3 regions of the Streptomyces sp. NPDC001617 genome follow, and region 3 is predicted to be linked to each of the others. Evidence: riboswitches for the same ligand, from Rfam matches in the RefSeq annotation. Region 3 holds a riboswitch; each other region holds the start of a gene.
The links. A riboswitch is a leader RNA that binds a small molecule or an ion and turns the genes downstream of it on or off. The one in region 3 is predicted to bind cobalamin.
Positions count from the first base shown of each region.

Region 1: another riboswitch for cobalamin. It lies ahead of ACWC09_RS07440 (CbtB domain-containing protein); the one in region 3 lies ahead of ACWC09_RS21710 (cobalamin biosynthesis protein).
Region 2: another riboswitch for cobalamin. It lies ahead of ACWC09_RS45545 (ribonucleoside-diphosphate reductase subunit alpha); the one in region 3 lies ahead of ACWC09_RS21710 (cobalamin biosynthesis protein).

Region 1 is NZ_JBSFHA010000006.1:186,914-197,295, forward strand. Features, by position in the region: gene ACWC09_RS07420 (tetratricopeptide repeat protein) at 1-1,157, opposite strand, end outside; gene ACWC09_RS07425 (oxygenase MpaB family protein) at 1,219-2,061, opposite strand; gene ACWC09_RS07430 (acyl-CoA dehydrogenase family protein) at 2,071-3,249, opposite strand; gene ACWC09_RS07435 (CbtA family protein) at 3,395-4,150, opposite strand; gene ACWC09_RS07440 (CbtB domain-containing protein) at 4,178-4,399, opposite strand; cobalamin riboswitch at 4,435-4,592, opposite strand; gene ACWC09_RS07445 (histidine phosphatase family protein) at 4,678-5,274, shown strand; gene ACWC09_RS07450 (ferredoxin) at 5,362-5,736, opposite strand; gene ACWC09_RS07455 (DUF6479 family protein) at 5,859-6,221, shown strand; gene ACWC09_RS07460 (zinc ribbon domain-containing protein) at 6,286-6,540, shown strand; gene ACWC09_RS07465 (cupin domain-containing protein) at 6,513-7,019, opposite strand; gene ACWC09_RS07470 (DUF3533 domain-containing protein) at 7,512-8,588, opposite strand; gene ACWC09_RS07475 (SDR family oxidoreductase) at 8,664-8,861, opposite strand; gene ACWC09_RS07480 (hypothetical protein) at 8,938-9,285, opposite strand; partial or broken gene ACWC09_RS07485 (MFS transporter) at 9,326-9,965, opposite strand; gene ACWC09_RS07490 (nuclear transport factor 2 family protein) at 10,074-10,382, opposite strand, start outside.
Region 2 is NZ_JBSFHA010000104.1:25,695-36,076, forward strand. Features, by position in the region: gene ACWC09_RS45525 (hypothetical protein) at 1-352, opposite strand, end outside; gene ACWC09_RS45530 (putative Ig domain-containing protein) at 474-2,522, opposite strand; gene ACWC09_RS45535 (nucleotidyltransferase family protein) at 2,774-3,376, opposite strand; gene ACWC09_RS45540 (ribonucleotide-diphosphate reductase subunit beta) at 3,404-4,417, opposite strand; gene ACWC09_RS45545 (ribonucleoside-diphosphate reductase subunit alpha) at 4,417-6,801, opposite strand; cobalamin riboswitch at 6,924-7,059, opposite strand; gene ACWC09_RS45550 (GNAT family N-acetyltransferase) at 7,122-7,625, opposite strand; gene mctP (monocarboxylate uptake permease MctP) at 7,699-9,327, opposite strand; gene ACWC09_RS45560 (DUF3311 domain-containing protein) at 9,324-9,587, opposite strand; gene ACWC09_RS45565 (YbdD/YjiX family protein) at 9,746-9,946, opposite strand; gene ACWC09_RS45570 (carbon starvation CstA family protein) at 9,918-10,382, opposite strand, start outside.
Region 3 is NZ_JBSFHA010000027.1:89,143-99,524, forward strand. Features, by position in the region: gene ACWC09_RS21695 (putative cobaltochelatase) at 1-301, opposite strand, end outside; gene cobN (cobaltochelatase subunit CobN) at 298-3,954, opposite strand; gene ACWC09_RS21705 (cobyric acid synthase) at 3,951-5,525, opposite strand; gene ACWC09_RS21710 (cobalamin biosynthesis protein) at 5,522-6,463, opposite strand; cobalamin riboswitch at 6,565-6,704, opposite strand; gene ACWC09_RS21715 (hypothetical protein) at 6,843-7,070, opposite strand; gene ACWC09_RS21720 (anion permease) at 7,099-8,337, opposite strand; gene ACWC09_RS21725 (lysozyme) at 8,436-9,185, opposite strand; gene ACWC09_RS21730 (class II aldolase/adducin family protein) at 9,382-10,113, shown strand; gene ACWC09_RS21735 (alpha/beta hydrolase) at 10,328-10,382, shown strand, end outside.

The sequences.
Region 1 (10,382 bases), on a different contig from region 3:
CCCAGGCGCCCGAGGCTGAGCCCGGCGTTGTGCCGTCCGGCCAGGGCGGTGAGGGTCTGCGGGGAGGGAGCCGACGGCTGGTCCGGCGCGGGATCGTCGGGCCGTCCTGCGGCGGGCGGGGCGATCCACTCGCCGGTCAGACCGGCCCCGGCGTCCGGCGGTGTGGTGCTCAGACCGGCGCCGGTCGCCTTGTGGCCGGTGGTCATGCCGCGGGTCCAGGACGGCAGGCGGGGCTCGCGCGAGGGCTCCTGCTCGGGCGGGCGGAAGGTCGGCTGGGGGGTGACGACGGTCGGCACGTACGTCGGTGTCGTGCGGCCCAGACTGATCCTGCGGGCCAGCTCCCGCGCGTCGTGCGGACGTTGCTCGGGACGCTTGGCCAGCAGGTCCAGGATGATCTTCTCGAGGTACTCCGGGAGTTCGGCCCGCTGGCTGCGCGGGGGCCGCGGCGGGGTGTCCCGGTGGCCGACCAGGATCGCCCACGCGTCGTCGAGGTCGAACGGCGGCGCCCCGGTGGCGATCTCGTACAGCACGCACCCCAGCGAGTACAGGTCGCTGCGCTGGTCGACCTCCGAGCCGCCGATCTGCTCCGGCGACATGTAGTGCGGGGTTCCCATCGCGATGCCCGTGCCGGTCAGCCGGGAGGTGAAGCCGATGTCGTGGCCGAGGCGGGCGATGCCGAAGTCGCAGATCTTCACCGTGCCCTCGGTGAGCCGCATGATGTTGGCGGGCTTCAGGTCGCGGTGCACGATGCCCTGCTGGTGGGTGTAGGCGAGGGCGGAGGAGACCTGGTCGGCGATGTCCACGACGTCACCGACGGGCAGCGGGTGGTGCTTGTTGTCCTCCAGGAGCTGGCTGAGGTTGCGGCCCTCCAGGAGCTCCATGACCAGGTAGAGGATGCCGTCCGCCTCGCCGAAGTCGTGGACCACGGTCACCCCGCGGTGCGAGAGGGCGGCGGCCACCCGGGCCTCCCGGCGGAAGCGCTCGCGCAGGACTCTGGTGAACGCCTGGTCGTGGTGCGGGCCGAGCGGCTTGAGGCACTTCACGGCGACCTGCCGACCGAGCGACTCGTCCCGGGCCCGCCACACCTCGCCCATACCGCCCCGCCCGATCAGGTCGAGCAGCCGGTACCGGCCCTGGATCAGCCTGCTGTCCCCCATCGTCTGCGATCGCCCCCGTACGGTTCGCCCCGCCCACCCCTGGCTCGTCCAGTATGGCGAGCTATCGTCCGAGTTTGTACGGGGCCGGGCGGGAGCCGGGGCCGAGCCGTGCCATCGCGCGAAGAATGTGTTTGGGCGGGAGTTGCCAGCGCACACGTGCGGGAACGCAGCGCAGCAGGTTGCCCGTGGCACGCAGTTGCAGGGTGACGGTCCCGGGTTTCGGGGCGGGTCTGCCGTACAACTCGTGAGCGTACGGCGGCAGGGCGGCGTACGCCAGATGTGCCACGCGCCGCCACAGCACCTCGCGCGCCGGGACCAGGAGGGGATGCGTCGGCGGCCGGAGGAGGAAGTCGTCCACTTCGCGTGCCTCCGGTCCGACGGCGAGTTCGGGCCGGATCTTCTCGAAGTAGGCGTTCATCTCCTCCTGGTCGGCCGGTACGGCGTCCGGGTCGAGGCCCACCAGCCGCGCGCTCTCGCGCTGTTCGCCGATGTAGCGGTCGGCCTCGGCGTCGGTGAGCCGGAGGCCGGAGCGGCGTGCGACCTGCAGATAGGAGTCGATCTCGGCGCAGTGCACCCACAGCAGCAGCTCGGGTTCGTCGACGCCGTACCGCTCCCCCGTGTCCGGGTCGGTCGCCGACAGCATGGTGTGGATCTTCCGGACGCGGGCGCCGGCGCGTTCGGCGGCCTCCGTGGTGTCGTAGGTGATGGTGCCGACGAAGTTCGCGGTCCGCATCAACCGGCCCCAGGCGTCCTTGCGGAAGTCGGAGTTCTGCATGACGCCGCGCACCGCGCGGGGGTGCAGCGCCTGGAGATAGAGCGCGCGGATCCCGGCGACCCACATCATCGGGTCGCCGTGCATCTGCCAGGTCACCGACGTCGGCGTGAACAGCCCGGGATCACCCATACCGGCAGGCTAACGCCGTACGCGCGGCATCCCCAGACCGATCCACGAGATGATCTCCCGCTGGATCTCGTTGTTGCCGCCGCCGAAGGTGAAGATGACGGCCGAGCGGTAGCCGCGCTCCAGCTCGCCGTGGAGCACCGCGCCCGCCGAGCCCTCCTTCAACTCGCCCACCGCGCCGACGATCTCCATCAGCCAGGCGTAGGCGTCCCGGCGCACCTCGGAGCCGTGGACCTTGACCGCGGAGGCGTCCTGCGGGGTGAGGGTGCCCTCCTGGACGGCGTTGACCATCTGCCAGTTGAGGAGCTTCATCGCGTCGAGCTTCACATGGGTCTGGGCGAGGCGGCGGCGCACCCAGGGCAGGTCGATCACGCGGTGGCCGTCGGCGAGTTTGGTCTCCATGGCCCAGCGCTGGACGTCGTGCAGGGCGCGGATCGCCATGGTGCCGTGGGCGGCGAGGGTGACGCGCTCATGGTTGAGCTGGTTGGTGATCAGCCGCCAGCCCTGGTTCTCGGCGCCGACGCGGCGGGAGACGGGGACGCGGATGTCCTCGTAGTAGCTGGCGGTGGTGTCGTGGGAGGCGAGGGTGGTGATGACGGTGCAGGAGTAGCCGGGGTCGGTGGTGGGGACCAGGAGCATGGTGATGCCCTTGTGCGGCGGGGCGTCCGGGTCGGTGCGGGTGGCGAGCCACACCCAGTCGGCGGTGTCGCCGTTGGTCGTCCAGATCTTCTGTCCGTTGACGACGTACTCGTCGCCGTCGCGCACCGCGCGCGTCTTGAGCGAGGCCAGGTCGGTGCCGGCGTCCGGCTCGCTGTAGCCGATCGCGAAGTCGATCTCGCCGGCCAGGACCTTCGGCAGGAAGTACGCCTTCTGCTCGTCCGTGCCGAACTGCATGATCGTCGGCCCGACCGTGTTGAGCGCCATCAGCGGCAGCGGGACACCGGCCTGGGCGGCCTCGTCGAAGAAGATGAACTGCTCCATCGCCGTCAGCCCGCGCCCGCCGTACTCCTTGGGCCACCCCACGCCGAGCCAGCCGTCCGTGCCGAGGCGCCGGATGGTCGCGCGGTAGAAGCGCTTCTGCGCGGCCGGATCGCCGTGCCGGGCGTAGGCGTTGTCGGGCACCAGCTCGGCGAAGTAGGCACGCAGTTCGGTGCGCAACCGCTGCTGCTCGGGCGTGTATTCGAGGTGCACGGCGCCTCCAGGCATCCCAGGCCGGTCCTGACGGCGCACACGGTAGAACGTGTTCCAGAAATTGGGAATGGCGAGGGACAGGGAAAGGGCCCCTGGTCGCCGACGGCCCATCGGCGAATTCCAGGGGCCCTTTCCGGTGAAATGCTCAGTGCGGGACGGGAGTTGCCTCGGTGACGCTGGTGGCTCGCACCGGTTTCGGAGCCAGCACGCGCTCCGCCAGCAGCCCGAAGAGCAGCCCGAAGGATGTCCACAGAGTGAGCTGGACGGCCAGGGCCGCCAGGCGGAACTGCCAGAGCAGGGTGGCCGAGAATCCCTTCGGGACTTCGTTGACGGACGGCAGGAACGCGTAGGCGAGCCCGACGACGAGGACGAAGAACGCCCCGGCGGCGAGCGTCGCGTTCCAGTTGCCCAGACGGGGTGCGAGGCGCTTGCCCAGGATCACGGTGGCGATCGCGAGCAGCACGCTGAGCAGCACCATCAGGAAGTACAGGGTGGTGCGCTTGCCGATGGTGCCGGGGTCGCCGACGGACGGCGGGTTGGCGGGGTACTTCAGGAAGGGCACGACGTACACGGCGATCAGGCCGGCGACCGCCAGGAGCAGCGCGCTCGCGCGCGGTCCGAAGCGGCCGATGCGGCCCAGGGCGAAGCAGTACGAGAGGGCGGCGATGCCGCCGAACGCGACGCCGTAGACGAGGACACCGGTGGCAAGGCCCGCGGTGGACTGCATCGTGCGGCTGACGACTTCCATGCCGTGCTCGTGCGAGTGCGCGTCTTCGTAGGCGATGGCCGCGTCGACGCGCGGTTCACCGAGGAAGTAGGCGACGACCAGGGCGAGCAGGCCCGCGGCGAGTCCCGCGAGCATGCCGCGCACCAGGAGGTTGCGGACGGTTGCGGAGTTCATGGGCTCGTACGTGCTTCCTGGCAGCCGTCAGTGGCAGGGGAAGCCGAGCAGATGGCGGGCGTCGTGCACCCACTCATGGACGTCGGATCCGCTCATCACGGAGGTGGCGCCCTGCTCGGCGCCGACGAAGTAGAGCAGGACCAGCATCAGGATGCCGAAAAAGACCGCCCAGGGGACGATCGCGCCGATCGGCAGCTTCGCCGGTACGACGGTGGGAGTGGTGGTCGGCTGAGCGACAGACTGCGCCATGGCAGGCCCTCCTGGGGAACTCGCGTCCCGTTTCGGTGGTGCACAGGACGACGGGGCGGGTCTGACTCACCCAGCCCGCACCGAGGGTGCGGGCCCGGCTTACAGTGGCGCGACCGTGCCGGCTTCTCACCGGCTTCCGCTGTGCCGTCGTCGATATCGATCGTCGATATCGTCCGTGAAGGTACCGCGAAGCCGAGGTGCGGCCAAGAGCGCGTAGGGGCGCGGTAAGCGCCCCAGGTGAGCCGTTTCCCCCGTCTGATCAAGGGACTTGGAGCAATATGCAGCCCGGGAACGAGCGCAGGACGAGCCGAGTGATCTTGATCTCACCTGCGCTCACGGCGGCCCTGCGGGAGGCGCGCTTCGACGACGGCTGCTCCCTGGACACCTCCGGGCTGCGGCAGGCGCAGGCGGCGGCCGACACGCTCCCGGTGCCGGACCGGGCCTTGTCCTCCCCCACCGTGCGCTGCCGGGAGACGGCCGCCGCGCTGGGCCTCGACGCAGTGTCCGTGCCCGAGTTGGCGGGACTGGACGCGGGCCGCTGGCGCGGGGCGACGCTGGCGGAGGTGGGCGAGCGGGAGCCGGATGCGCTGGTCCGCTGGCTGGCCGACCCGGACTCGGCACCGCACGGCGGGGAGTCGGTGCGGGCGGTGTGCGACCGGGTGGCCCAGTGGCTGGAGTCGGCGACGCGGTACATGGGCCGCACGGTGGCCGTGGTCGAGCCCGAGGTGGTGCGGGCCGCGGTGGTACGGGGCCTGGGCGCACCCGAGTCGGCGTTCTGGCGTACGGACGTGCCACCACTGACCGCTGTCGAACTCAGCGGCAGGGTGGGGCGGTGGAACGTACGGATCGGGCGACCGCTCGGCGGCGCGGATTGAGCGGCACGGATTGGGCAGCGCGGATCAAGCGGCGCGGATTGGACGGCGTTTCGGATTGGGCGGCGCGCCACGGCCCGCCCGCGTGCGTCAGTTCAGCGTGCCCAGGAAGTCCGTGCACGCCCGTGCGCACTCGCGGCAGGCCTTCGCGCCGTCCTCGGCGCCCGCCAGCCGGTCGAAGGCGTGCGCGCACTCCAGGCACACGGTGCGGCACCACTCCACCTGGATGCGGATGCCGGCCTCGTCCAGGCGGTTCTGCTCGGACAGCACACGGCAGGTCGCGTCGCACACCTCCGCGCACATGATGCCCTTGCGCCGTACGAGTTCCTGCTCCTCCGTCCCGTCCGGGTCCACGAGGCTCGCGCGCAGAGCACACGCCCGAGCGCACTCGGTACACGCCTGCGCGCACGCGAAGCGGTCCTCCAGGAACCGGAAGAGCTCCTGCTGGGATGTCGTCGTAGTCACACGGTTCGGGTAGCCGGTGCCCACCGCGTCAAACACGGCGTTCACCAGGGTTTGCACCGCCCTCCCGCCTCGGGGCCGGGGTGACCCGGGTTCACGCCGGAGGCCCCGGGTACTCGCGGGCCATGAACAGTGCATCGATGGTCTTCGCCGCCGGCAGCGCCGCCGCTCTGGGACTCATCGCGGCCGGTGTGGTGATCGTGGCCGTGCTGATCGGCGCCTTCGTGCTGGGCGCCCGGATCCGGCGCCGCGAGCCCGCTCCGCCGCGCCCGGACGAACAGCCCCGGCTCCCGGACGAGGGCCCGGTCCGCGAACTCCTGGAGAACCGCGAGCCGGCCGAGGTGCCGCGCGGTGACCGCCGGCTGACCCCGCACGAGCTGCCCGGCCACGGCAATTCACCGACCCGGTCGGCCCCGTCGAAGGAGCGGCCGCGCTGGAGTGGCGGGAGCAGCGGGTCGTACGGCAGCGGCGGGTCCGGCGGCCGTTGACGAACGGCGCCATGCGGGTCGCCGATGGTGCTGGGTCCCGCTTCGCCGAGCCGGACGACACGCTGTGCGCGAACGAGAATGGACCTGCACCGCCTGCGGCACCGTCCACGACCGGGACACCAACGCCGCGACCGGAATCCGTGCCGTAGCGGCACAGCAACCAGTCGAGAAGGCCAGAATCCCTCGCCCTTCAGGGCGAGGAGCATGTCATTGCACCGGACACGAGCAGATCGTCGCGGACGTGCGCGAACGAGACCCGCAGGGCGCCCGCGATGCCGTGCGCGCACACGTTCAGTGCTCTTCGCGCCCCAGGACGTAGAGGTGCGGAAGGTTGACGACGATCGCCTCCTGGGTGCTGCGGGCGATGACCACCACGGCTTCCTCGGCGGGATCCGGGTTCTCCTCGCGGTGCGGCACGAACGGAGGGACGAAGATGTAGTCGCCGGGAGAGGTGCGCAGCCGTACCTCTTCAGGGGTGCCGCCGGAGTCGTCGAGAAAGACGAACTCGGGGTGTCCGCTCAGCACGTGGATGGCGGTCTCGGAGTCGCCGTGGTGGTGGTTCGAGGACGAGGTCGACGGGGCGACGTGCGTCTGGCCCATCCACAGTTTCTCGGAGCCCACCGTCTTGCCGCTGACGGCGGCGAACCTGCGCATCCCGCCGGTCTGGGCGGTGTCACCGTCGAGTTCGTCGGCACGGATGTGGTGCAGCCGGGCACGGAGGGGCGTGGCCGGGTGGCCTGCACGGTCACCGAGATGAGGATGGAAACCTTCGCCGGGCGTGGTCAGCGGCTCGCTCATGCCTCGGACGCTAGAGCCGCCCGGAAAAGAAGGTCAAGGGGACACCCTGGCTCACGGCGGGATGAGCGAGGCGGCCTGCCTGGATGAGGCGCCGGTCGTCTGCTGCGGCAGACGCACGCAGTACCGACGCCTCCGACCGCGAGCGGTCCGGGCATCCCGCCCTGCGCACAGCCATGGCCCATCCGGCGCCGCCGCCTGGAACCCGCCCGGCACCTCCTGATCGCCTCCACACTCGCCATCCCGGCGATCGCCGCGACCGTCGGCACCCCGACCTCCAGGCGTTCAACAACACCTACCACCGAGAACCGGGCGCCTCACCACGAGCCGTCGGACACTCAGGGCGGCGATGAAGGCCTCGGCGGGAAGAACCCCTGGGCCACACCACCGAACACGGCCCGCCCCAGCGTGCGTACCGCCGCGAAGTCGACGGCGCCGTCCAGGAACTGTTCGCCGGGCGCTGGGATGTCGTCGCCGGCGCAGGCACGCCGTGAGTCAGGCGGCGGGGGAGGGTTCCGGCGTCGGTTCGGATTCTGCGGCAGTGCCTTCGGGGCGTCGGCGTTCGTGGTGCCAGGAGGCCGCCCAGGCGAGCACCGCGCCGCCCACCGCGTAGGCACCGAGCACCCACAGCGCCGACGTGATGGCATGGCCGGAGAAGTACACCGTGTTGCGGACCAGGGTGGTACCGGCGCCCGGCGGCAGGGCCTGTCCGATCGCGCTCCAGAACGACGGGAGCAGTGGCGCCGGGTAGACGCCGCCGGAGCTGGGGTTGCCCAGCACCACGAAGAGCAGGACGACCACACCGGTGCCCAGGAGACCCAGCAGGGTCTGCAGCGCGAGCGCGGTCGCCGCCGAGGCGAGGACGACCAGGGCGCCGATGCCGCTCAGGGCCCAGAAGTGACCGCCGAGCGCGTCGAACACCGGCCCCACGATGGCCGCTCCGGCGATCCCCGACACGGCCGCGTACACCACGAGGACGGCGAGACGGATCAGGGTGCGGTGCCGGTTGGCGGGCCGGGAACCCGCCGCCATACCCATGATCGTCGCGGTCAGGTAGCCGCCGATCACCCAGCCCAGCACGAGGTAGAAGGACGTCATACCGCGCCCGTCCCCGGCGTTCGGGGGCCGGATGTCGGTCACGGTGATCTGCCGCTTCTCCGCCGCCTCGATCTTCTGGGCGATCTGCGTGGCGGTCTGCGACACCGACGGCCCGCCCGCCGAGGCGACCAGGAGGGTGTCCTTGGTGCCCGCCGGGTCGAAGAGGAAGGCGGCGTCCGTCTTCCGTGCGAGGACCCACTGCCGGGCGGCCGCGGCGCTCGGTGCCGCCGTGGCCTCGACCGGGTCGCCGTCCAGGGCGTCGAGCTGGGCGACGATCTTCGCGGACGCCTGTTGCGGAGCGGCGACCGCCACCGGTATCCGGTGCGGCGTGGGTGAGTGGAAGGCCCCGACGTAGGACACGACGAAGGCGAGCTGGACGAGCAGGCCGCCGAGCACGAGCCCGAAGGCCCGGAACGTGACGGCGTCCTTGAACTCGGCTGCGAAACCGCGGGACGGCGGGGAAGGTGCGTTCACGCGCGCATGATCGCACAGGCAGATGAACCTGACGGTCGTCCCGGACCCGCAGCAGCTCACGGACGTAGCTGCTGGTCAGAAGATCGTCACGTCCGAACCACCCCCGTCGACCAGGATCGTCTGCCCGGTGACATGGCCCGCGTCCGCGGAGACGAGATAGGCGACCGTCCCGGCGACGTCCTCGGGCAGGCAGACCCGGCCGAACGGGGACGTCGCCTCCAGGTCGTCGATCGAGCCGCCGGCGGTCGCGGCCCTGCCCAGTCGTCGCCCCATCTCGGTGGCGAAACACCACTTCACCTACCGGCGGCATGGCGGCTTTGCTTGAGCCACGCCGATCGAGATGCGCGGCTCAGATCCGCAGGATTTCTCCCTGCGGATCGAAGCAAATGAGTCCATGCTCGCGAGCCAAGGCCGCCGCATACGCGGATACTTCCTCAGCCCTGCTGTAGGACATGAGCAGATAGACGATCGGGCCCGATGCCTCATCGATGACCGGCGGTGATGCCCAGGGACTGCCCTGGACATCGTCGGGGTACCGCTCGACGAGCGCCTCGACGTAGGCCCCGATACGAGGCGACGGCTCCATCACCACGTCATCCGAGTCCAGGTAGCGCTCGTAGAGCTCGTCGAAGGCCGCGCCCGCTTCGTCGTTGTCGCGCGGCGGCTCACCATCCCATACGACCAGGTCATAGCTCACGGCCGAATGATCGCAGGCACCGCCCCGGCTCGAGCCGGCACCCGTCGTTCGCCGCCACCAGGCTGCCGACGATCACAGGCGTGAACCCCGCGCCGACCCCCTGTGGGGCGTACATCGTGCACTGGGCCACGCTCCGTCCGAGCACGATGGCGAGGATCAGCAGACCGGGAGACTTCGAGTCGACCAGCTTCATCACCCCGGCGAGCATCACCGGGCGGCGGCCGATCCGGTCGGAGGGCGCGGAGTACGAGATCATGTAGCGGACCAGCAGCGAGTTCGCCATGAAAGATGCCAATACCGATGCAGCTGGCGAGCAGCAACGTACCTGGTTTGCGCAGGACTTCGGCGATCGGCATCCTGGCCGCCGTGCTGTCCCGCTTCGCCTCGGCGAACACGGGGCTCTCCGCGAGCCGCACTCTGACGAACATGCCGATCGCCGGCGTCACCACGCTGAACAGGAACGGCACGCGCCAGCCCCACGAGCGGAACTGGTCGTCGGGGAGTGTGCGACGAAGGTGACGACGAGCGTGGACAGCAGCGAACCCACCGGCGCGCCCATCTGCGTGAAGCTGGGCCACAGGCCGTGTCGCCGGTCACCGGCGTGCTCGACGACCATGAACGTCGCGCCCCCATTCACCACCGAGGGCGATGCCCTGCACGACGCTCAGTGCGACCACGACACGAATGCCGTGGCCCCTTGATGCTCCCGGGTTCCAGCCATCGTGGTCCCGTGTCCGCCGTCGGGTGATGTCCGGCCGCACGGCCGCGGCCGCCGGAACCCGGGAGGGTCAGTCGACGAACTGGTAGTCCGTGACGATCAGGCCCTGCTCGTTCAGGGTCATGAAGTCGAATCCGCGGGAGTCGGAGGCACCGTCCGCGACGCGGTACATCTCCCAGTTGAAGCGCACGGAGTCGTGATGGCCGTTCGCGTTGGGGACGACGCGGAAGGCGAACACCCCCGGCTTCACCCACTTCTCGTAGGCCGTCGTGATGCGCTCCTGGAGTTCATCGTGGCCGTGCACCTCCTGGGCGGGGGTGTAGTGCGCGGCGTCCGGGGCGAACAGTTCGGAGATGGCCTTGCGGCGCAACTCGGCGTC
Region 2 (10,382 bases), on a different contig from region 3:
CGCCGGGCAGCAGCACGATGCCGCTGTTGGTGGCCTTCAGTACGGACCCGCTCGCGGTGACCGGCTTCCACGGCCGCTTCTTGGTCCCGTCGAGCGTGATCCGCAGCGTGTCGCCCACGGCCAGACAGACCGTACGGCCGCTGTCGGAGGCGCCGAGCGTCGAGGCCCCCGTACACCCCGAGGGGCTCGTCGACGGGCTGCCGGTCGGACCCGGACTCGTCGTCCGGGTGGGCGAGGACGACACGCTGTCGCTGCCGCCGCCCTTGCCGCTGTCGGCCTGGTTGCCGCAGCCGGCGAGAACGAGGGTGAGTGCCGCGAGGGCGAGAGTCGTGTGGGGGATCGTTCGACGCATGGGGGCCTCCTCTCCCCTTTGACGTGTCACCCGCATCTCTGGATCCACACGGGTACGCACGACCGGGCCCCGGCCGCGAAGGCGGCGACCGGGGCCCGGGGCCATACGGGATCGAGCGGGATCAGCTGGTCGTGACGGCGGTGTCGTCGAGCACGAAGCTGGTCTGGAGCGAGGAGTCCTCGACACCGCTGAACTTCAGGGTGACGGTCGAGCCCGCGTAGGAGCTCAGGTCGAAGGACTTCTGGGCGTAGCCGGAGGCGGCGTTGAGGTTCGAGTACGTCGCCAGGGTGGTCGAACCGGCGGTGACCGTCAGCTTGTCGTACGCGGTGCTGCTGGAGGTCTCGGCGGTGTCGATGTGCAGGTAGAAGGTGAAGGTGGCCTTGCAGCCGCTGGGCACGGTCACCGACTGGGAGAGCGTGTCGGTGTGGGTCGAGCCGTACCCGTCCAGCCAGGCGTAGTACGAGCCCGCGTGCGCGCTCTCGCTGGTGGAGTTGGTGATGACCCCGCTGGACGCGGTCCAGGTGGTGTTGCCCGACTCGAAGCCGGGGTTGCCGAGCAGCTGCGACGAGGTGCAGGTGCCGCTGCTGGAGCCGACGGTCCAGGAGAAGGACGCGGAGCCGGAGGCACCGGTGGAGTCGGACGCCGTGACGGTGACCTGGTAGGTGCCGGCGGTGGACGCCGTACCCGAGATCTTGCCGGTGGAGCTGCTGATCGACAGCCCGGTCGGCAGGCCGCTCGCGCTGTAGGTCAGCGTGGCCCCCGCGCTGTCGGTCGCGCTGATCTGCAGGCTGACGGAGCTGCCGGTCGTGGTCGACTGGCTGCCCGGGTTGGTGACGGTCACCGTGTTGCCCGAGGTGCTGCCGGAGGTGAAGGCGGTGGTGCCGTTCGGCGTGCCCCAGCCGGTCGGGCCGTCGTAGCCGGTCTCGGCGGTGCAGAAGTAGGCGGTGGAGCAGGAGCCGTTGTTGCCGCTGGTGACGTCGTAGAGGTTGCTGGTGTGGGAGTACGGGTACTTCGCCGGGTAGTCACTCGAACCCGGGGTGCCGGCCAGCGCGTAGACACCGGCGATGATCGGCGAGGAGGCACTGGTACCGCCGTAGACGGCCCATCCGGACCCGCCGTAGGTGTCGTACACGGCCACACCGGTGGCCGGGTCGGCGACGGCGGAGACATCGGCCTCCATGCGCTTGGTGCAGCCGGTGTCGGTCTGCCAGCTCGGCTTGGAGTCGTAGGCCGAGCAGCCGGAGCCCGTCCCCTCCGTGCTGCTGGTCTTCCAGACGGACTCGGTCCAGCCGCGGGAGTTGGAGGAGGTGGAGAGGGCGGTACCGCCGACGGCGGTCACGTACTGGGAGGTCGCGGGGTACTCGGCACCGTACGCGCTGTCACCCGCGGAGACGGTGATGGCGACGCCGGGGTGCTTGAAGTACGAGGTGTCCTCGCTGGTCTGGGAGGAGGACTCGGAGCCGCCCCAGCTGTTGGAGACGAACTTGGCGCCCAGCGCGACGGCCTCGTTCTCGGCGGTGCCGAGGTCGGAGTCGGTGGCGGAGTTGGCCTCGACGAGGATGATGTTGCAGTTCGGGCAGACGGCGCTGACCATGTCGATGTCGAGCGCCTCCTCACCCGCCCAGCCGGTGTCGTTGGTGGGCAGCGAGGTCGTCGAACCGGTCTGGCTGACCTGCTTGAAGCAGCCGCTGGCGACCGTGCAGGCGGACAGGCCGTAGGTGGAACGGTAAGTAGCCAGGTCGGCGGCCGCGTTGGGGTCGTTGTAGGCGTCGACCACGGCAACCGTCAGGCCCGATCCGCCCGTCGAGGGCAGGTTGTAGGCGCTGTGCAGGTTGGCCGGGCTGAGGCCGGAGGGCGCGGCGGCGGCGACCGCCGACGCGAGCCGCTGCTTGATGTCCGTACGGCGCTGGGCGAAACAGGCCGCCTGGCCGGGAGCGGCGGTGGCGCAGAGGTGCTTGGTCGGCACCTTCTGGCCGGCCTTCCCGGTCGAGTGGAAGGTCTGGCGGGCGGGGGAGGTGAGGGCCTTGGCGTTCTGGGTGACCCGGGAGGTGTGGGTCGCCGCGGGCGCCGCCTGCGCGGGCACGGCGACGAGTCCGGCGAGGCCGAGGGCGAGGGCGGGTACGGCGACCGTGAGGAGTCTTCGCAGGCTCCGTCTGGGCTTCTCACGCATGGGTACTGCCTCCGTCGTGGGAGTGGGGTTCTCGACGCTGATGGCAGGCCTGTGACGCGCGTAGCGGCGGCGGTGCGCGGTTCGTCATGGGCATGACATTTGGGCATCCTGTGCCAACGTGGTGCGTGCATGACAGGACGGCCAGAAGGTAGCCGGGTGCGAGGAGGCCGGAACAGACACGTCCGAAGAACTTTGCCGCTCCGTGGGAAGTCCATGGACGGCCGATGGAGGCCCTATGGACGCTCCATGGACTAGGCGGTATCCGGCCACGCCAGCACGGCCAACTCGGGCCACTGCTCCCGCCATCGGGCGGCCTTGGCCTCGTATACGAACCGCGGTGCGAGCACCGGGTTCGGCCGTACGACGAGATCGAAGACGTCGGAGAGGCCGTGCGGCGCATAGACCCGCCACCGCCCGCCGGCCTCCAGCCGCACGCCGAGACAGCAGGTCGTCGCGGCGAAACGGTCGATCGCCGCCTCACTGGACGTGTGCGGCGCGCACGGCACCCCGAACTTCTCCTCGTACCAGAGGTGCACGCGCGCCTCGTTGCGGATCTCGACCTCGGCCGGGAGACCGGCGAAGACCTCCCGGCCGGCCTTGATCACGGCGTCCTCGGCCTCCCAGGACAGATCACCGGCGTCGAAGTAGAAGACGTCGTAGTCCTTGATGCCGTGGGTGGGCGGCCGTTCGGTGACGACGTTCCAGACGGTCTGGAAGAGGCACCCGGCGGTGAGGTACCAGCCGGGCAGCCCCATCCCCGCGGTGCGCGCCAGCACCTCCGTGAGCACGGTGTTGCGGGACAACACCGCGCGCAGGGCGTCGAGTTGCTCGTCGAGAGGGAGTCGGCCGATCACCCTCCTGGCTTACCACAGCTCGAACCGTCAGAAGTCCTCGTCCAGGTCGACCGTGCCCTCCACCGCCACCTGGTAGGCCGAGGGGCGGCGCTCGAAGAAGTTGGTCAGTTCCTGGACACCCTGCAACTCCATGAAGGAGAAGGGGTTTTCGGAGCCGTACACCGGGGCGAAGCCGAGGCGGGTGAGGCGCTGGTCGGCGACGCACTCCAGGTACTGGCGCATCGACTCGGTGTTCATGCCGGGCAGGCCCTCCCCGCACAGGTCGCGCCCGAACTGCAGCTCGGCCTCGACGGCTTCCCTCAGCATGTCCGTGACCTGCTGCCGGAGTTCCTCGTCGAAGAGATCCGGCTCCTCCTTGCGGACGGTGTCGACCACGTCGAAGGCGAAGCTCATGTGCATGGTCTCGTCACGGAACACCCAGTTCGTGCCGGTGGCCAGACCGTGCAGCAGGCCCCGGCTGCGGAACCAGTACACGTACGCGAAGGCACCGTAGAAGAACAGGCCCTCGATGCACGCCGCGAAGCAGATCAGGTTCAGCAGGAAGCGACGGCGGTCGGCCTGGGACTCCAGCCGGTCGAGCTTCTCGACCGAGTCCATCCACGTGAAGCAGAACTGGGCCTTCTCGCGGATGGAGGGGATGCTCTCCACCGCCGCGAAGGCGGCGGCGCGGTCCTCCGGATCGGGGAGGTAGGTGTCCAGGAGCGTCAGATAGAACTGGACGTGGACTGCCTCCTCGAACAGCTGGCGGGAGAGATACAGCCGCGCCTCGGGGGAGTTGATGTGCTTGTACAGCGTCAGCACCAGGTTGTTCGCCACGATCGAGTCGCCCGTCGCGAAGAAGGCGACCAGCCGGCCGATGAGGTGCTGCTCGGCCGGCGTCAGCTTCGCGAGGTCGGAGACGTCCGAGTGGAGGTCCACCTCCTCCACGGTCCAGGTGTTCTTGATGGCGTCCCGGTAGCGCTCGTAGAAGTCCGGGTAGCGCATGGGGCGGAGGGTCAGTTCGAAGCCCGGGTCGAGCAGGTTGGTGTTACGGGTGGTCATTACTGGCACGCCTCGCAGGACTCGGGGTTCTCCAGGGAGCAGGCGACGGCTTCTTCCGAAGTCACCTGCTGTACGGGGACGGTTGCTCGGGCCTGGGCGGCGCGTGCGATGCGCGTCGCCGGGCGGGAGCGGAGGTAGTACGTCGTCTTCAGGCCCGACTTCCAGGCGTACGCGTACATCGACGAGAGCTTGCCGATCGTCGGTGTCTCCAGGAACAGGTTCAGGGACTGGGACTGGTCGAGGTACGGGGTGCGGGCCGCCGCCATGTCGATCAGGGCGCGCTGCGGGATCTCCCACGCCGTGCGGTACAGCGCCCGTAGGTCCGCCGGGATCCAGGTGAAGTCCTGTACCGAGCCGCCTGCTTCGCGCAGCGCCTCGCGGGTGCGGGCGTCCCAGACGCCGAGGTCCTTGAGGTCCTGCACCAGGTAGGAGTTGACCTGGAGGAACTCGCCGGAGAGGGTCTCGCGCTTGAAGAGGTTGGAGACCTGCGGCTCGATGCACTCGTACACGCCCGCGATGGAGGCGATGGTCGCGGTGGGGGCGATCGCCAGCAACAGGCTGTTGCGCAGGCCCACCGCGGCGATACGGCGGCGCAGCGCCGTCCAGCGTTCCGGCCAGGTGAGTTCGGTGTCGTAGTGGTCGGGGTGCAGGATGCCGCGGGCGGTACGGGTCTTCTCCCAGGCGGGGAGGGGGCCGTTGCGCTCGGCGAGGTCGGCGGAGGCCTCGTACGCGGCGAGCATGATGCGTTCGGAGATACGGGTGGAGAGGGCCTTGGCCTCAAGGGAGTCGAAGGGCAGACGCAACTTGAAGAAGACGTCCTGGAGGCCCATCGCGCCCAGGCCGACGGGGCGCCAGCGCGCGTTCGACCGGCCGGCCTGCTCGGTCGGGTAGAAGTTGATGTCGACCACGCGGTCGAGGAAGGTGACGGCGGTGCGGACCGTCGCGTCCAGCCGTTCCCAGTCCAGATCACCGGCCGTCGTGTCGACGAAGGCGCCCAGGTTCACCGAGCCCAGGTTGCAGACCGCCGTCTCCCCGTCGTCCGTGACCTCAAGGATCTCCGTGCAGAGGTTGGAGGAGTGGATGACGTGGCCGGGTTCGGCGGTCTGGTTCGCGGTGCGGTTGGCGGCGTCCTTGAAGGTCATCCAGCCGTTGCCGGTCTGCGCGAGGGTGCGCATCATGCGGCCGTAGAGGTCGCGGGCGGGGATCGTCCTGCGCGCCGACCCGTCCGCCTCGGCCTTCCTGTACGCCGTGTCGAACTCCTCGCCCCACAGGTCCACCAACTCCGGTACGTCGGCGGGGGAGAAGAGGCTCCATTGCTCGTCGGCGTCGACCCGGCGCATGAACTCGTCCGGGATCCAGTGCGCGAGGTTCAGGTTGTGCGTACGGCGGGCGTCCTCACCGGTGTTGTCGCGCAGCTCCAGGAACTCCTCGATGTCGGAGTGCCAGGTCTCCAGGTAGACCGCGGCCGCGCCCTTGCGCCGGCCGCCCTGGTTCACCGCGGCGACCGAGGCATCGAGGGTCTTGAGGAACGGGACGATGCCGTTGGAGTGCCCGTTGGTGCCGCGGATCAGCGAACCGCGGCCACGGACGCGGGAGTAGGCGATGCCGATGCCACCGGCGTGCTTCGAGAGACGGGCGACCTGGTGGTAGCGCTCGTAGAGGGAGTCCAGCTCGTCCTTCGGGGAGTCGAGGAGGTAGCAGGACGACATCTGGGGGTGCCGGGTACCGGAGTTGAAGAGGGTGGGGGAGGAGGGGAGGTACTCGAGGCGGCTCATCAGGCCGTAGAGGGCGGCGACTTCGTCCAGGGCGCGGGTCCCGGTCTCTGAATTGAGCACAGCGCACTCGGCGAGGCCGCTCGCCACACGCAGCAGGAAGTGCTGGGGCGTCTCGATCACCTTGCGGGTGATCGGGTGGCGCAGGAGGTAGCGGCTGTGCAGGGTGCGCAGGCCGAAGTAGCCGAAGCGGTCGTCGGCCTGACGGTCGATCAGCGCGTCCAGGCGGTCGGCGTGGACACGGACGAACTCGGCCGTGCGGTCGGCGACGAGGCCCTCGCGGTGGCCGACGGCGACGGACTCGGTGAAGGACGTGACGCCCTGGGAGGCGGCCTCGGCGGCGATGCCGATCGTGAGGAGCCGGGCGGCCAGCCTGCTGTATGCCGGGTCCTCGGAGATCAGGCCTGCCGCCGCCTCCGTGGCCAGCTCGCGCAACTCCGGCTCGTCCGCGTGTGCGGACCGGCCGCGCAGCGCCGCGGCGGCGACCCGGCCGGGGTCGGCGTCGGGGAGGTCGGCGGTGAGTTCGGTCAGGGTCCGCAGCAGCGCGGAACCGGGACCGTCCTCGTCCACAACGGGCGTCGCTGAAGCCGGTTCGGCTGGCGCGATGGTCACGTGGGGCTCTCCCTCGCTCGGCACGGGGCCTCGGGGAGGGCAGGGGGCAGCTCACGAGCGCATGGCGCGTCGCGTCCACCGGCCCATTCCACGAGGCCCGGACGTCAGGCGCCCGGGCCGGATGGCCGGGCGCGCTGTCGGCAGGTCCTCGGACTGGACTCGCGTGCGGGCATGGGTGCGGACACACGCAAGTACACCGTTGCGGGACAGTTCCGGATTCGCACCGGATTCCCCTGCGGCGACAGCGAGCATTAGCATACATGTTGTGTCGGGTGGCGGTGCCGACCCCAGATGTTGTGTCGCGGCGACTTCGGAGCGTGTCAGAACGTCAACTGATAGGTGAGGAGGGTGAACTCGTCACCGGGTATCGGCCGCCAGTCGCGCTCGGGGGCGCGGGCGAAGCCGAGGCGCTCGTAGATGCGGTGGGCGGAGTACATGATGTGCTGGGTGGAGAGGACCATGCCGGTGCAGTGCGGGGTGGCTCTCGCCCGGTCGACGCAGGCGCGTACGAGGGCCTCGCCGGCGCCTCTGCCCCGGGCCGCCCGGTCCACGGCGAGCATGCGGATCTCCGCCTCGCCGGGGCGGGCCAGGTCGGCCATGGGGCCGCCTGAGGGCACGTAGGTGACACCGCCGAGGAGTTGGTCGCCGGCTGTGGCCACCAGCACGTCCGCGGCGGAGGCGCGCTTGGCCACGTCCTTGAGTTCGGCGAGGTACCAGTCGCTCTCCCCGAAGGTCAGGAGACCGTCTTGCAGATAGGCCTGGGCGGTGATCTCGCCGAGGGCCTCGTACTCACCGGGCTCCACCGGCCGGATCACGATGTCCATGAACACGAGTCTGCCTGACGGGTACGACAACGGGCCCCCGGGTGTCTCCGGCGGCCCGTCGATCACCGTGACGCTAGTGAGAGGCCCCGGCGGTCGCCGGCGGCAGCTCCACCTGAACCCCCGGGTCGCCGGCGTCCGCCGTGTAGTCCTCGGCCTTGGTCTCGTCCACGCCCTCCGGGGCCTTCAGCGCCTTCAGGGCGAACGTCAGGACCACCGTCACGGCCACGTTCAGCACGAACGCCGTCAGGCCGATGTAGCCCATCTCGCCGATGCCCGGAATCTCGGCGTTGGAGCCGCCGAAGTGCTTCTGGCCGGGGTTGGTCGGGGACGCGACGTTGTACGCGGCCACCGTGCCGTAGACCATGCCGACCGCCCAGCCGGCCAGCAGCGCCCAGCGGTGGAACCAGCGGGTGAACAGACCGCCGACCAGGGCCGGGAAGGTCTGCAGGATCCAGATGCCGCCCAGGAGCTGGAAGTTGATGGCGACCGTCTTGTCCATGGTCAGGACGAAGACCAGCGCGCCCACCTTCACCAGCAGGGAGACCAGCTTGGAGACCTTGGTCTCCTGCTCCGGTGTCGCGTCCGGCTTGATGAAGTCCTTGTAGATGTTGCGGGTGAAGAGATTCGCGGCCGCGATGGACATGATGGCCGCCGGCACGAGCGCGCCGATGCCGATCGCCGCGAAGGCCACGCCCGCGAACCAGCTCGGGAACATGTTCTCGAAGAGCTGGGGGATCGCCAACTGCGGGTTGGTGACGGCCACTCCGCTCTTGATCGCCATGAACCCCAGCAGCGCGAGCAGGCCCAGCATCAGCGAGTACAGCGGCAGGATCGTGGTGTTGCGGCGGATCACGTTGCGGCTCTTCGAGGAGAGCGTCGCGGTGATCGAGTGCGGGTACATGAAGAGCGCAAGCGCCGAGCCCAACGCCAGGGTGGCGTACGTCCACTGGGCCGCCGGGGGCGAGACCAGAGCGCCCGCGCCCGCCTTGGTGAACTTGTCGTTCGCCGAGGCGAAGATGTCGTCGAAGCCGCCCAGCTTGATCGGGATGTAGATGATCGCCACCGCGATGACGATGTAGATCAGCGCGTCCTTGACGAACGCGATCAGGGCCGGGGCGCGGAGGCCGGAGGAGTAGGTGTAGGCCGCCAGCACGCCGAAGGCGATCAGCAGCGGCAGGTCCTTCACGAACCAGTTGGAGCCCGCGCCGCCACCGATGCCCATCACGTCCAACACGGCCTGGATGCCCACCAGCTGGAGCGCGATGTACGGCATCGTCGCGAGGATGCCGGTCAGCGCCACCGCCAGCGACAGGCCCTTCGAACCGAACCGGCCGCGCACGAAGTCCGAGGTGGTGACGTAGCCGTGGCGGTGCGAGACCGACCAGAGGCGGGGCAGGAAGGTGAAGATCAGGGGGTACACCAGGATGGTGTACGGCACCGCGAAGAAGCCGGCCGCGCCCGCCGCGTAGATCGCCGCGGGGACCGCGACGAAGGTGTACGCCGTGTACAGGTCGCCGCCGAGCAGGAACCAGGTGATCCAGGTCCCGAACGACCGTCCGCCCAGGCCCCATTCGTCGAGGCTCTCCGCGCTTGCCTCGTGCTCGGCCCTGCGCCAGCGCGCGGCCAGGAAGCCCATGACCGTGACGGCCAGGAAGAAGAAGATGAAGACGCCGAGCGCGACGCCGTTCACGCCGTCCTTCACTGGGACACACCGCCCTTCCGCGTGGCGCGGGCGCGCTGGTCGCGCTGCCACAGCTTGTACGCGGTCATCGTCAGCGCGGTGGAGATCAGCACCCACAGCATCTGGTACCAGTAGAAGAACGGGATGCCGATGAGGGCCGGGTCCGTCTTGGCGTAGGAGCCGACCCACAGCATCGCCACGAAGGGCGCGACGAGGCAGAGGGCGATCACCACGCGGACCGGTGTCACCACCGGTGGTCTCACTTCTGACACATCCGACATACCGCGGCTCCGTCCCCTCACCGATCACCTGCGATCACCTGTGTAACGCGCAGGCAATCTAGGTCACGGTGTCACGGCTGCGGAAGACCTCGTCCGCATATCGGTATGTCGATTCCGTGAAGGCCCGACATCGGTGTCAAGAAGGGGCACGAGAGGGGTCAACAGCAGCGGAAACCCCGCCTGGGATCCCCCTCCTGACGGTCCGTCCGCATGCGCTCGAACTCGCGCCGCGACGGCACGGCCGCCTCCGGATGATCCTTCCGTACGTGCGCCACGTACCGCTCGTACGCCGACTCGTCGGTGAGCTCCCGTACGTACCAGCGCACGCTTCTAGCCGCCCGAGCCAGCGCCGACCGCATCACGCGCCTCCTCCTTCTCCTCCCGCGTCGGGATCAGCCCGGCCGGCGCCACGATCGTCGACTCGACGTACGGCGCCTCGCGCAGCGTCGACAGGGCGGGGCGGCGGACGTGCCGGACGCAGACGCGCAGCGCGTCCGCGATCACGATGACGATCAGGACGGCCAGGACCGCCGAAAGGACGCCGTCCACCGTGGAGTTGGTGACCACGGTGTGCATGTCGTCCATGCTCTTGGCGGGCGGCAGCACCTTCCCTGAGTCGATGGCGTCCTGGAACACCGAACGCTGCTTGAAGAAGCCGACCTTCGGGTCGCTGGAGAACACCTTCTGGTAGCTGGCGGTGAGGGTGACCGTCGCGTCCCAGGCGAGCGGAATCCCGGTGATCCAGGCCCACTTGAGGCGCCCCGACTTCACCAGCAGCGTGGTGCAGACGGCCAG
Region 3 (10,382 bases):
CGGAGGCGCCGACCGGCAACTCGACCATACGGGCGGGGCGTCGAGCGCCGGGCCCGACCTCGTGCGGTCCGTCCGGGCAGGACGGGTCCGGCGCCGTGGGGTCGCAGGAGAAACGGCAGCCGGGGACGACGGCGACCTCGGGCAGCAGCGCCGAAAGGGCTCGTACCGCCGTCGACTTGGCGGTGCCCTTCTCGCCGCGCACCAGCACACCGCCGACCGCCGGGGAGACGGCGTTCAGCAGCAGCGCGAGCCGCAGGTCGTCCTGGCCGACAACGGCCGTGAAGGGGAAGGGGGTGGTCACTGGTCGTCGCCTTCCAAGTCGCCTTCGAGCTCCAGGTAGGTGGCGCGCAGCCGCTCCAGCGTCTCCGCGTCCGGCTCGGCCCACAGTCCACGGTCGGCGGCCTCCAGGAGCCGTTCCGTGATCCCGCGCAGCGCCCACGGGTTGGACTGCTTCATGAACTCCCGGTTCTCCGGGGCGAAGACGTACTCGGCGCTGAGCTTCTCGTACATCCAGTCGTCGACGACACCGGCCGTGGCGTCGTACCCGAAGAGGTAGTCCACGGTCGCCGCCATCTCGAAGGCGCCCTTGTAGCCGTGCCGGCGCATGGCCGCCATCCAGCGGGGGTTGACGACCCGCGCGCGGAAGACGCGGTGCGTCTCCTCGCCCAGCGTCCGGGTCTTGATCTGGTCGGGGACGGCCGAGTCGCCGACGTACGCCTCGGGGCTGGCGCCCGTCAGATGGCGCACCATCGCGACCATGCCTCCGTGGTACTGGAAGTAGTCGTCGGCGTCGACGAGATCGTGCTCGCGGGTGTCGACGTTCTTGGCGGCCACGGCGATCCGCTTGAACGCCGTCTCCATGTCCCCGCGCGCCGCCCGCCCGTCGAGCCCGCGCCCGTACGCGTAACCGCCCCACACCGCGTACACCTCGGCGAGGTCGGCGTCGGAACGCCAGTTGCGGGCGTCGATCAGCGGCAGCAGACCGGCGCCGTACGCGCCCGGCTTGGAGCCGAAGATACGGGCGGTCGCGCGCCGCCGGTCGCCGTGCTCGGCGGTGTCCTCGTCGGCGTGGGCGCGGACGAAGTTGAGGTCGGCGGGTTCGTCCAGCTCGGCCACCTTGCGGACCGCGTCGTCGATGAGCCCGACGACGTGCGGGAACGCGTCCCGGAAGAAGCCGGAGATGCGGACGGTGACGTCGATGCGCGGTCGGCCCAGCTCGTCGAGGGGGATCACCTCGAAGCCGGTCACCCGGCGCGAGGCGTCGTCCCAGACCGGACGGCAGCCCAGCAGGGCGAGAATCTCGGCGATGTCGTCGCCCTGGGTGCGCATCGCGGACGTACCCCACACCGTCAGGCCGACCGACTTCGGGTACTCGCCGGTGTCCTGCAGATACCGCTGGACGAGCGAGTCGGCGAGGGACTGGCCGACCTCCCAACTCAGCCGGGAGGGAATGGCCTTGGGGTCGACGGAGTAGAAGTTCCGGCCGGTCGGGAGGACGTTGACCAGACCGCGTGTCGGTGAGCCGGACGGCCCCGCCGGGACGTATCCGCCGTCAAGTGCCTTGAGGATGTGGCCGATCTCGTCGGTCGTCTTCTCCAGCCGGGGCACGACCTCGTTGCAGGCGAACTCCAACACCGCTACGGCGTCCGGGAGTTCGGTGCCGAGGACGTCACGGGCGAGGGGCCGGCTCTCGGTGACGTCCCACCCGCGCTCCTCCATGCCCTCCGCGAACCGCCGGCACAACTGTTCCAGCAGGTCGATCGCGTCGGCGCCCGTACGGGAGGGCCCCTCGACGAGGTCCGTCAGCTCGACCGGCACCTTCACCGGAACGCCGGGCTCGGCCAGCAACTCCTTCTCGCTGAGCCCGAAATGAGCGGCGAGCGAGGCCCGCAGCCCCGGCAGCGCGTTCGCCTGTCCACCCCACACCTGCGAGGCACGCAGCACCGCGAGCACGAGGTTCACGCGCGGCTCACCGACCGGCCCGCCACCCAGGATGTGCAGGCCGTCGCGGATCTGCACGTCCTTGATCTCGCACAGATAGCCGTCGATGTGCATGACGAACTCGTCGAAGTCGCCGTCGTCCGGCTGCTCGTCGATGTGCAGGTCGTGATGCAGCTCGGCCGTTTTCACCAGCGTCCAGATCTGCGCGCGCACGGCCGGCGCCTTCGTCGGATCCAGGTCGGAGACGAGCGCGTACTCGTCGAGCAGCTGCTCCAGTTTGGCCAGGTCGCCGTACGTGTCCGCACGGGCCATCGGCGGCACGAGATGGTCGACGACCGTGGCGTGCCCGCGCCGTTTGGCCTGGGTGCCCTCACCGGGGTCGTTGACGATGAACGGGTAGATGAGAGGGAGATCCCCGAGGACGGCGTCCGGAGCGCACCCCCCGCTGAGCCCGAGTCCCTTGCCCGGCAGCCACTCCATCGTGCCGTGCTTGCCCATGTGGACGATCGCGTCGGCGCCGAAACTGTTCTCCAGCCACCGGTACGCGGCCATGTAGTGGTGGGACGGCGGCATGTCGGGGTCGTGGTAGATCGCGATCGGGTTCTCGCCGAAGCCGCGCGGTGGCTGGATCATCACGACGACGTTCCCGAACTGGAGGGACGCGAGCACGATGTCGTCCCCGTCGACGTAGAGGGAGCCCGGCGGCTCGCCCCACGCCTCCAGCATCCCGTCCCGCAACTCGGGGTCGAGCTCGTCGAACCACGCCCGGTAGTCGGCGAGCGGCACACGCGCGGGCGCGGCGGCCAGCTGCTCCTCGGTGAGCCACTCGACGTCGTGCCCACCGGCGTTGATCAGCCGGTGGATCAGCTCGTCACCGTTGTCGGGATGCCCCTCGACGACGTACCCCGCGTCCCGCAGCGCGTCCAGCACCCGTACCGCCGAAGCGGGCGTGTCCAGACCGACCGCGTTGCCGACGCGCGAGTGCTTGGTCGGGTACGCGGTGAAGACGAGCGCCAGCTTCTTCTCGGCGTTCGCCTTGTGCTTCAACTGCGCGTGCCGTACGGCGATTCCGGCGACCCGCGCGGCCCGCTCGGGGTCCGCGACGTACACCGGGACGTCGTCCGGCCCCTGCTCCTTGAAGCTGAACGGCACGGTGATGAGCCGGCCGTCGAACTCCGGGATGGCGACCTGCATCGCCGCGTCCATGGGGGAGACGGCGGCGTCCGACTCGTCCCAGGCCGCGTGCGACGAGGTGAGGCAAAGCCCCTGGAGCACAGGGATGTCGAGGTCCGCGAGCGCCCCGATGTCCCAGGCCTCCTCGTCGCCGCCCGCCGAGGCCTGCGAGGCGTGTGTGCCACCGGCGGCCAGGACGGTGGCGACCACGGCGTCGGCCCGGCCGAGGATCTCGTACAGCCCGGCGTCCGCACCGCGCAGCGAACCGCAGTACACGGGAAGGGCGCACGCGCCCCGCGCCTCGATCGCGTCGCACAGGGTGTCCACGAAGGCGGTGTTGCCGCTCAGTTCATGGGCCCGGTAGAAGAGCACGCCGACGGTCGGCCGACCCTCGACGAGCTCCCGCTCACCGTGGACGCCGTACTCGGGCATCTTCTGCGGCTCGACGAACCCCTCACCGGTCAGCAGCACGGTGTCGGACAGGAACCGCGCGAGCTCCACGAGGTTCGCGGACCCGCCCTCGACGAGGTACCTGAGCGCCTCGGCCACCACACCCGCCGGCACGGACGACTCGGCCATCAACTCCGCGTCCGGCACGGCCTCGCCGCCCAGCAGCACGGTCGGAACGCCGGACGCCTTCAGCGCGGCCAGCCCGTCCTCCCAGGCCCGCTTGCCACCGAGCAGCCGTACGACGGCGATGTCGGTGCCGTCGAGGAGACCGGGGAGCTCCTGTTCGACATCCACCCGCATCGGGTTGCCGATCCGGTAGTCGGCGCCGGACGCGGCCCGGGCGGCCAACAGATCCGTGTCGGCGGTCGACAACAACAACACTGTGCTCATGCGGGCGCTCCCGGTGGAATGAAGGGCAGTCCTTGCGGCGCGCCCGACTCGATGAGCCGCCAGAGCGCGTCCGTGTCCGCGTGCTGTTCGATCAGGTCGCCGAGCCGGTCGAGCTGCTCCTCGCGCAGCGCGCCGAACGACGTGTCCTCGGCCGGCACGAAACGGCGGCCCGCGGCGGCCGCCACCTCGCGCAGAAAGGCCCGCCGGAAACCGTCCGACTCCAGCGAACCGTGCCAGTGGGTGCCCCAGGTCTGCCCGACCCGGATCCCGTCCAGGCTGTGTCCGTTGTCATCGGAGATGAACGCCTGACCCCCGTTGATCTCGGCGACCCCGTGATGGATCTCGTACCCCTCGACCCGCTCGCCGAGGGCCTGGCCCACCGGCCGGGTGAGGGTCTTCTCCCGGGCGAACCGCACCCGGACGGGGAGCACGCCGAGGCCCTCGACCTGCCCGGCGCGCGACTCGACGTCGTCCTCGATGTGCTCACCGAGCACCTGGAAGCCACCGCAGACGCCCAGCACGGGCCGCCCTTCGGCCGCCCTGCGCCGCAGAGCCTCCGCCAACCCCCGCTCCCGCAACCACTCCAGCGCGCGCACGGTCCCCCGCGTCCCCGGAATCACCACGAGATCGGCGTCGGCCAGCTCCTCGGGCCGGTCCACGAACCGCACGACGACACCCGGTTCGGCGGCCAGCGCGTCGACATCGGTGAAGTTGGACATGAGCGGGATCGCACAGACGGCGACCCGCAGCACGTCCTCCCCGACGGGCGGAGCGGTGTTCGACTCCCGGACCGTGCCCCGCAGGGACATCCGCAGCCCGTCCTCCTCGTCGATGCCGAGGCCGTGCCGGAAGGGGAGGACGCCGTACGTATGCCGCCCGGTGAGCCCGTGCAGCATGTCGAGCCCGGGCTCCAGAAGGCTGACATCCCCCCGGAACTTGTTGACGAGGAAACCGGCGACAAGCTCCTGGTCCTCGGGCGAGAGCAGCGCGACGGTCCCGAAGAAGGAGGCGAACACCCCGCCGCGATCGATGTCGCCGACCACGACCACGGGCAGCCGCGCATTGCGCGCGATCCCCATGTTCACGATGTCGGTCCGCCGCAGATTGATCTCGGCAGGACTGCCCGCCCCCTCACAGATCACCGCGTCATACGTGCCCCGCAACTCGGCGAGACAGTCGAGAACGGTGCCGAGAAGCTTCTGCTGGCGCCCCCCGTGCAGCCTTTCCCCGGGGGATGACCCCCCGGACCCCCCGAAAAAACCGCGCGCACTGAGCTCGCCCACCGGCTTGCCCATCAGCACGACCTGACTGCTCTGCTCGCCACCGGGCTTGAGCAGCACGGGATTCATCAGCGCCGTCGGCTCGATCCGGCACGCCTGGGCCTGCATGGCCTGCGCCCGCCCGATCTCGGCGCCCTCGCGTGTCACGAACGAGTTGAGGGACATGTTCTGCGCCTTGAAGGGCGCGACCTTGACGCCCTGCCGCACCAGCCAGCGACAGATCCCGGCGGTGACGACACTTTTGCCGGCGTCGGAGGTGGTACCGGCGACGAGAAGACCACCACCGCTCATGACCTACGTCCCTTCACGACAAGGCGCGCGGCGGCGCTGACGCCGAGCGCGAGCAGACCGACGCGCCGGGAGAGCCGTACGGCTCGCTCGAGGTCGGGTACCGAGACGGCGCGTCCCGGCGTGTTGAGCACGGGCCGGTGCTCGACCCGCCCCCCGTACGACAGGGTCCCGCCCAGCCGCACGCCCAGCGCCCCCGCGAACGACGCCTCCACCGGCCCCGCGTTGGGGCTCGGGTGCTTGCCGGCGTCGGCACGCCAGGCCCGTACCGCCCCTTGGGGGTCGTCTCCGGCGACGGTCGCCAGAACAGCCGTCAGCCGGGCCCCCGGCCACCCGGCGACGTCGTCCAGCCGCGCCGAGGCCCACCCGTACCGCCGGTACCGGGCCGACTTGTGCCCGACCATCGCGTCCAGCGTGTTCACGGCCCGGAACCCGAGCAGCCCCGGCACTCCGCCGACGGCTCCCCACACCAGCGCCCCCACGACCGCGTCGGACGTGTTCTCGGCGACGGACTCGACGACGGCCCGCGCGATCCCGTCCGCGTCCAGCGCCTGCGGATCCCGCCCGCACAGATGCGGCAGCCGCTCCCGCGCCCCCTCGATGTCCCCGGCCTCCAGGGCCCGCCCGATGGCGCGGGCCTCGCGCGCGAGCGAGGTCCCGCCGACAACGGCCCATGTGGCGGCGGCGGTCAGCGCGACGGAGGCGGTACGGGACGGACGTACGACGGAAGCCGCGACGGCACCCAGGCCCACCGCACCGCCCACGCACACGGCGGTGTGCAGCGCACCCCACCCGCGGTGGTCCCGCCACAGCACTCTCTCCACGGCACCCGCGGCCCGTCCGAACGCGGCGACCGGATGCCCGCGGCGGGGATCGCCGAGGAGATGGTCACCGAGGAGTCCGGCGGCGGCGCCGTACGCGAAGACGCGATCGGCACGCATCGGCTCAGCCGGCCGTGGGTTCGGGCAGTGACCTGGTGCTGTGCCTCAATCGGCAGGCTGGCATGGCGACATGTCCTCACTCAGGGTGTCCGCGCCCTGGTTCGACGAGACCGGCGGTGGGAGTTCCTGGCTCCCGGGGATGGCTACCCCGGTGACAGTGGCGGGACCGCGCCGGACTCGCACCGGCTTCCTCCCTTGCCGCCGTATATGGCTCCGGCAGTCCACCACGGGGTTGGAAGACCCGTCAACTTGCCGTTGACCTGCGACGGGAGAGTGTGCTGAGGCCCACACGCAGGTGGTCGCCGGGGTCACGGAAACGCGTGGTGCCGGGACGGATCACCGTCCCGGCACCACGCGCACATCTGTTGTGAGTCGGGCGTCAGCTCTTCGCCATGATCAGGTTGATGCCGTACGCCACCGCCGCCGCGCACCCGGCGAACGCCACGTACGCGCCCGCGACCGCGAGGGTCGCCGAGTTGCCCTCGGCCACCGCCCGTTCGCGGCGGGACAGGCCCATGATGCCGAGGGTGAACAGGGCGACGAGGCCCACGGTGACCACGAGGCTGACGCCGAAGACGGAGCCGAGAGCTGCCCAGTCGATCTTCATGCTGCTTCTCTTCCTTCGTACCGGGGGCTCAGACGGTGGCCGGCGGGGTGGCCGACTCCGTGCCGGTGGCGGGAGCGGGGATCGTGGCCGTCAGGTCCTCGGCGACCGTGCCCGCGGGCGGCGGGGTCACGGCGGCGATCGCCGTGGTGACGACCCCGGCCGGCTCGTCGGTGTCATTGACGTTCGACGCGTCCACGACCTCGCGGCGGGAGATCTTCCAGATCGCGGCGCTGGAGGCGACCAGGAAGACGGCGACCACACCGGTGCCCCAGTCGCCGAGGTCGGTGACGGACTCGGCGCCCGCGCCGACCAGGGCGGCGGCCGGGAGGGTGAGGACCCAGGCGACCAGCATCCGGGTCGCGGTCGACCAGCGCACGACACCGCCCTTGCGGCCCAGGCCCGCGCCCATCACCGAACCGGAGACCGAGTGGGTGGTGGAGAGGGAGAAGCCGAGGTGCGAGGAGGCCAGGATGACCGTGGCCGCGCTGGTCTGGGCGGCGAAGCCCTGCTGCGGCTGAAGCTCGGTCAGGCCCTTGCCCATCGTGCGGATGATGCGCCAGCCGCCGAGCCAGGTGCCGAGCGCGATGGCGAGACCGGCGGAGAGGATGACCCAGGTGGGCGGGTCGGCGTCGGGGGCGACGACGCCGCCGGCGACCAGGGCGAGGGTGATGATGCCCATCGTCTTCTGCGCGTCGTTCGTGCCGTGGGCCAGCGAGACCAGGCCGGCGGAGGCGATCTGGCCGACGCGGAAGCCCTTCTCGGCGGCCTTGCCGTCGGCCTTCTTGCCGACGGTGTAGGACAGGCGGGTCGCGAGCATCGCGGCGACACCGGCGACGATCGGGGCGGCCAGCGCCGGGATGAGCACCTTGGTCACGAGCACGTCGCCGTGGACGGCACCCGTGCCGGCCGAGGCGATGGTGGCGCCGATCAGACCGCCCATGAGGGCGTGCGAGGAACTGGAGGGCAGGCCCACCAGCCAGGTCAGCAGGTTCCAGAGGATCGCGCCGACCAACGCGGCGAAGATGACCTCGGGACGGATGCCGGTCTCGTCGACGAGACCCTTGGAGATCGTGTTGGCGACCTCCACCGAGAGAAAGGCGCCCACAAGGTTGAGCGTGGCGGACATGGCCACGGCCACCTTGGGCTTGAGCGCACCGGTCGAGATGGTCGTGGCCATCGCGTTGGCGGTGTCGTGGAAACCGTTCGTGAAATCAAACGCAAGTGCGGTTACCACCACAATCGCGAGGATCAGCGAGAAGTTTTCCATTTACCCAGGCAATCGTTCGAAGTCATCGGTCGGTTGACCGTAGGCAACCTGGGTAAACGGAAGATGAACTGAGGTGGGCTACACGGTGTCCAGAACCGTCAGTAGCCGCGAGCGAACTTCCTCAGTTGGGCCTGCGACCCGTTGAAGAGATTTTGATCACCCGGCAGGCTGCCGCTGTTGTCGTACTGCCAGAAGGTCCAGAACGACCAGCCGCTCGGCAGCGCTCCGGCGTCCGCCGAGCCGTGGCGGGCGATCCACAGTGCGTGGTTGGAGGCGAAGGCGCGGCTGCCGCCGGTGCAGGTGTTCCACCAGTGGGCGGTCGTGTAGATCACCGGGCGGCGGCCGGTGAGCCGCTTGACCTCGTCGCTGAACGACTGGACCCAGCCGACCATGCTCGCCTTGCTGATCCCGTAGCACCGGTGCTTCGTGTCGTACGGGTTGTATTCGATGTCGAGCGCGGGCGGCAGCGTCCAGCCGTCCGCCCGCCACCCGCCGCCGTGGTTCACGAAGTACGCCGCCTGCGTCCGGCCCGACGACCTGTTCGGCACCGCGAAGTGGTACGCCCCGCGGATGATGCCGGCGTTGCGGGCGCCGTTGTACTGCCGGCCGAAGTACGGGCTGACGTAGTTCGTGGACTCGGTCGCCTTGACGTAGACGAACCTGGCGCCCTTCGCCTTCGCGCTCGACCAGTTGACGTTCTTCTGGTGCGAGGAGACGTCGTGTCCTTTCGGCAGACTCGCGGCGGACGCCGGCAGCCCGGTGGCCGCGGTCCCTCCGACGGCGAGCGCCGCCACGAAGACCGCGATGACGCGGGTGCGGCGGCGGAACGGTTGGCGATCACGGGCCATGCTTCCCCCCGGAATGGCGACGTGCACGACAAAACACGGGGAGATTACTGGAAGATCAGCGCATGTTCGCTGATCTCAGGCCAAGCACGGCAACAGAGTGATATGTCCTCATCTGTGCTCTTTCGAAGGCGTGGCTTCCGCCCTAAAGTGCCCCGGCCCGCGGGCGACTTGGCGCTCCGTTTGACAGGATCGCGGCATGGCTGAGCAGCGGCGGGAACAGGGTGACGAGCGGGGCGCCCGGGCGGGCGCACAGGATGTGCCCGAGGTGAGGGGGAGGTGTGCGCTCCCCGAGGAGGCGCGCGCCTGGGAGGCTCTGGTCGAGACCGCCCGCCGCACCGTCTCCGACGGCCTGGTCGTCGGCACCTCCGGCAATGTCTCCGTGCGCGTCGGCGACACCGTGCTGGTCACGCCGTCGGGCGTCCCCTACGACCGCCTCGCGCCGGACGACATCACGGGCGTCGACCTCGGCGGCCGACAGGTCCTCGGCACCCTGGTCCCGACCAGCGAACTCCCCATGCACCTCGCCGTCTACCGCTCGACCGACGCGGGCGCCGTCGTCCACACCCACGCCGTGCACGCGACGGCCGTCTCGACGCTCGTCCCCGAGCTCCCGGCGATCCACTACATGGCCGCCGGCCTCGGCGGACCCGTCCGAGTTGCCCCCTATGCGACGTACGGCACCGACGAGTTGGCCGAGAACATGCTCCGCGCCCTCGCCGACCGCACCGCCTGCCTCCTCCAGAACCACGGCACGATGTCCTACGGCACGACCCTGACCCAGGCCTACGACCGCACGGCCCAACTGGAGTGGATGTGCCGCCTGTGGCTGACGGCGTCCTCGGTACCGGGACTGTCGCCGACACTGCTGTCCCCGGAGCAGGTGGCCGAGGCGGGGGAGAAGCTGAGGGGGTACGGGCAGCGGGGCTGAACGGGGGCCGTCCGCTCGGCCGGGTCGGTCCACCGCCTCCGCCGCTCGCCGCTCCCCAGGTCGGCTTCCCTCGCCACGCCGGTCTTCTCGTCCCGCCGCGACGGCGCCCGGCCACGACGCACGTACCCGGCGGTGCCCAACCTCCCCGCACCCCCCGTCACTCGCCCCCGCCCTCCCGCTGGCCGCAAGCGAGGTCGGCCAGGACACTGGACAGGTGCGCACCGTCAAAGCAACGGCCGCGGCCGTCACCGTAGCCCTCGCCGCCGGCG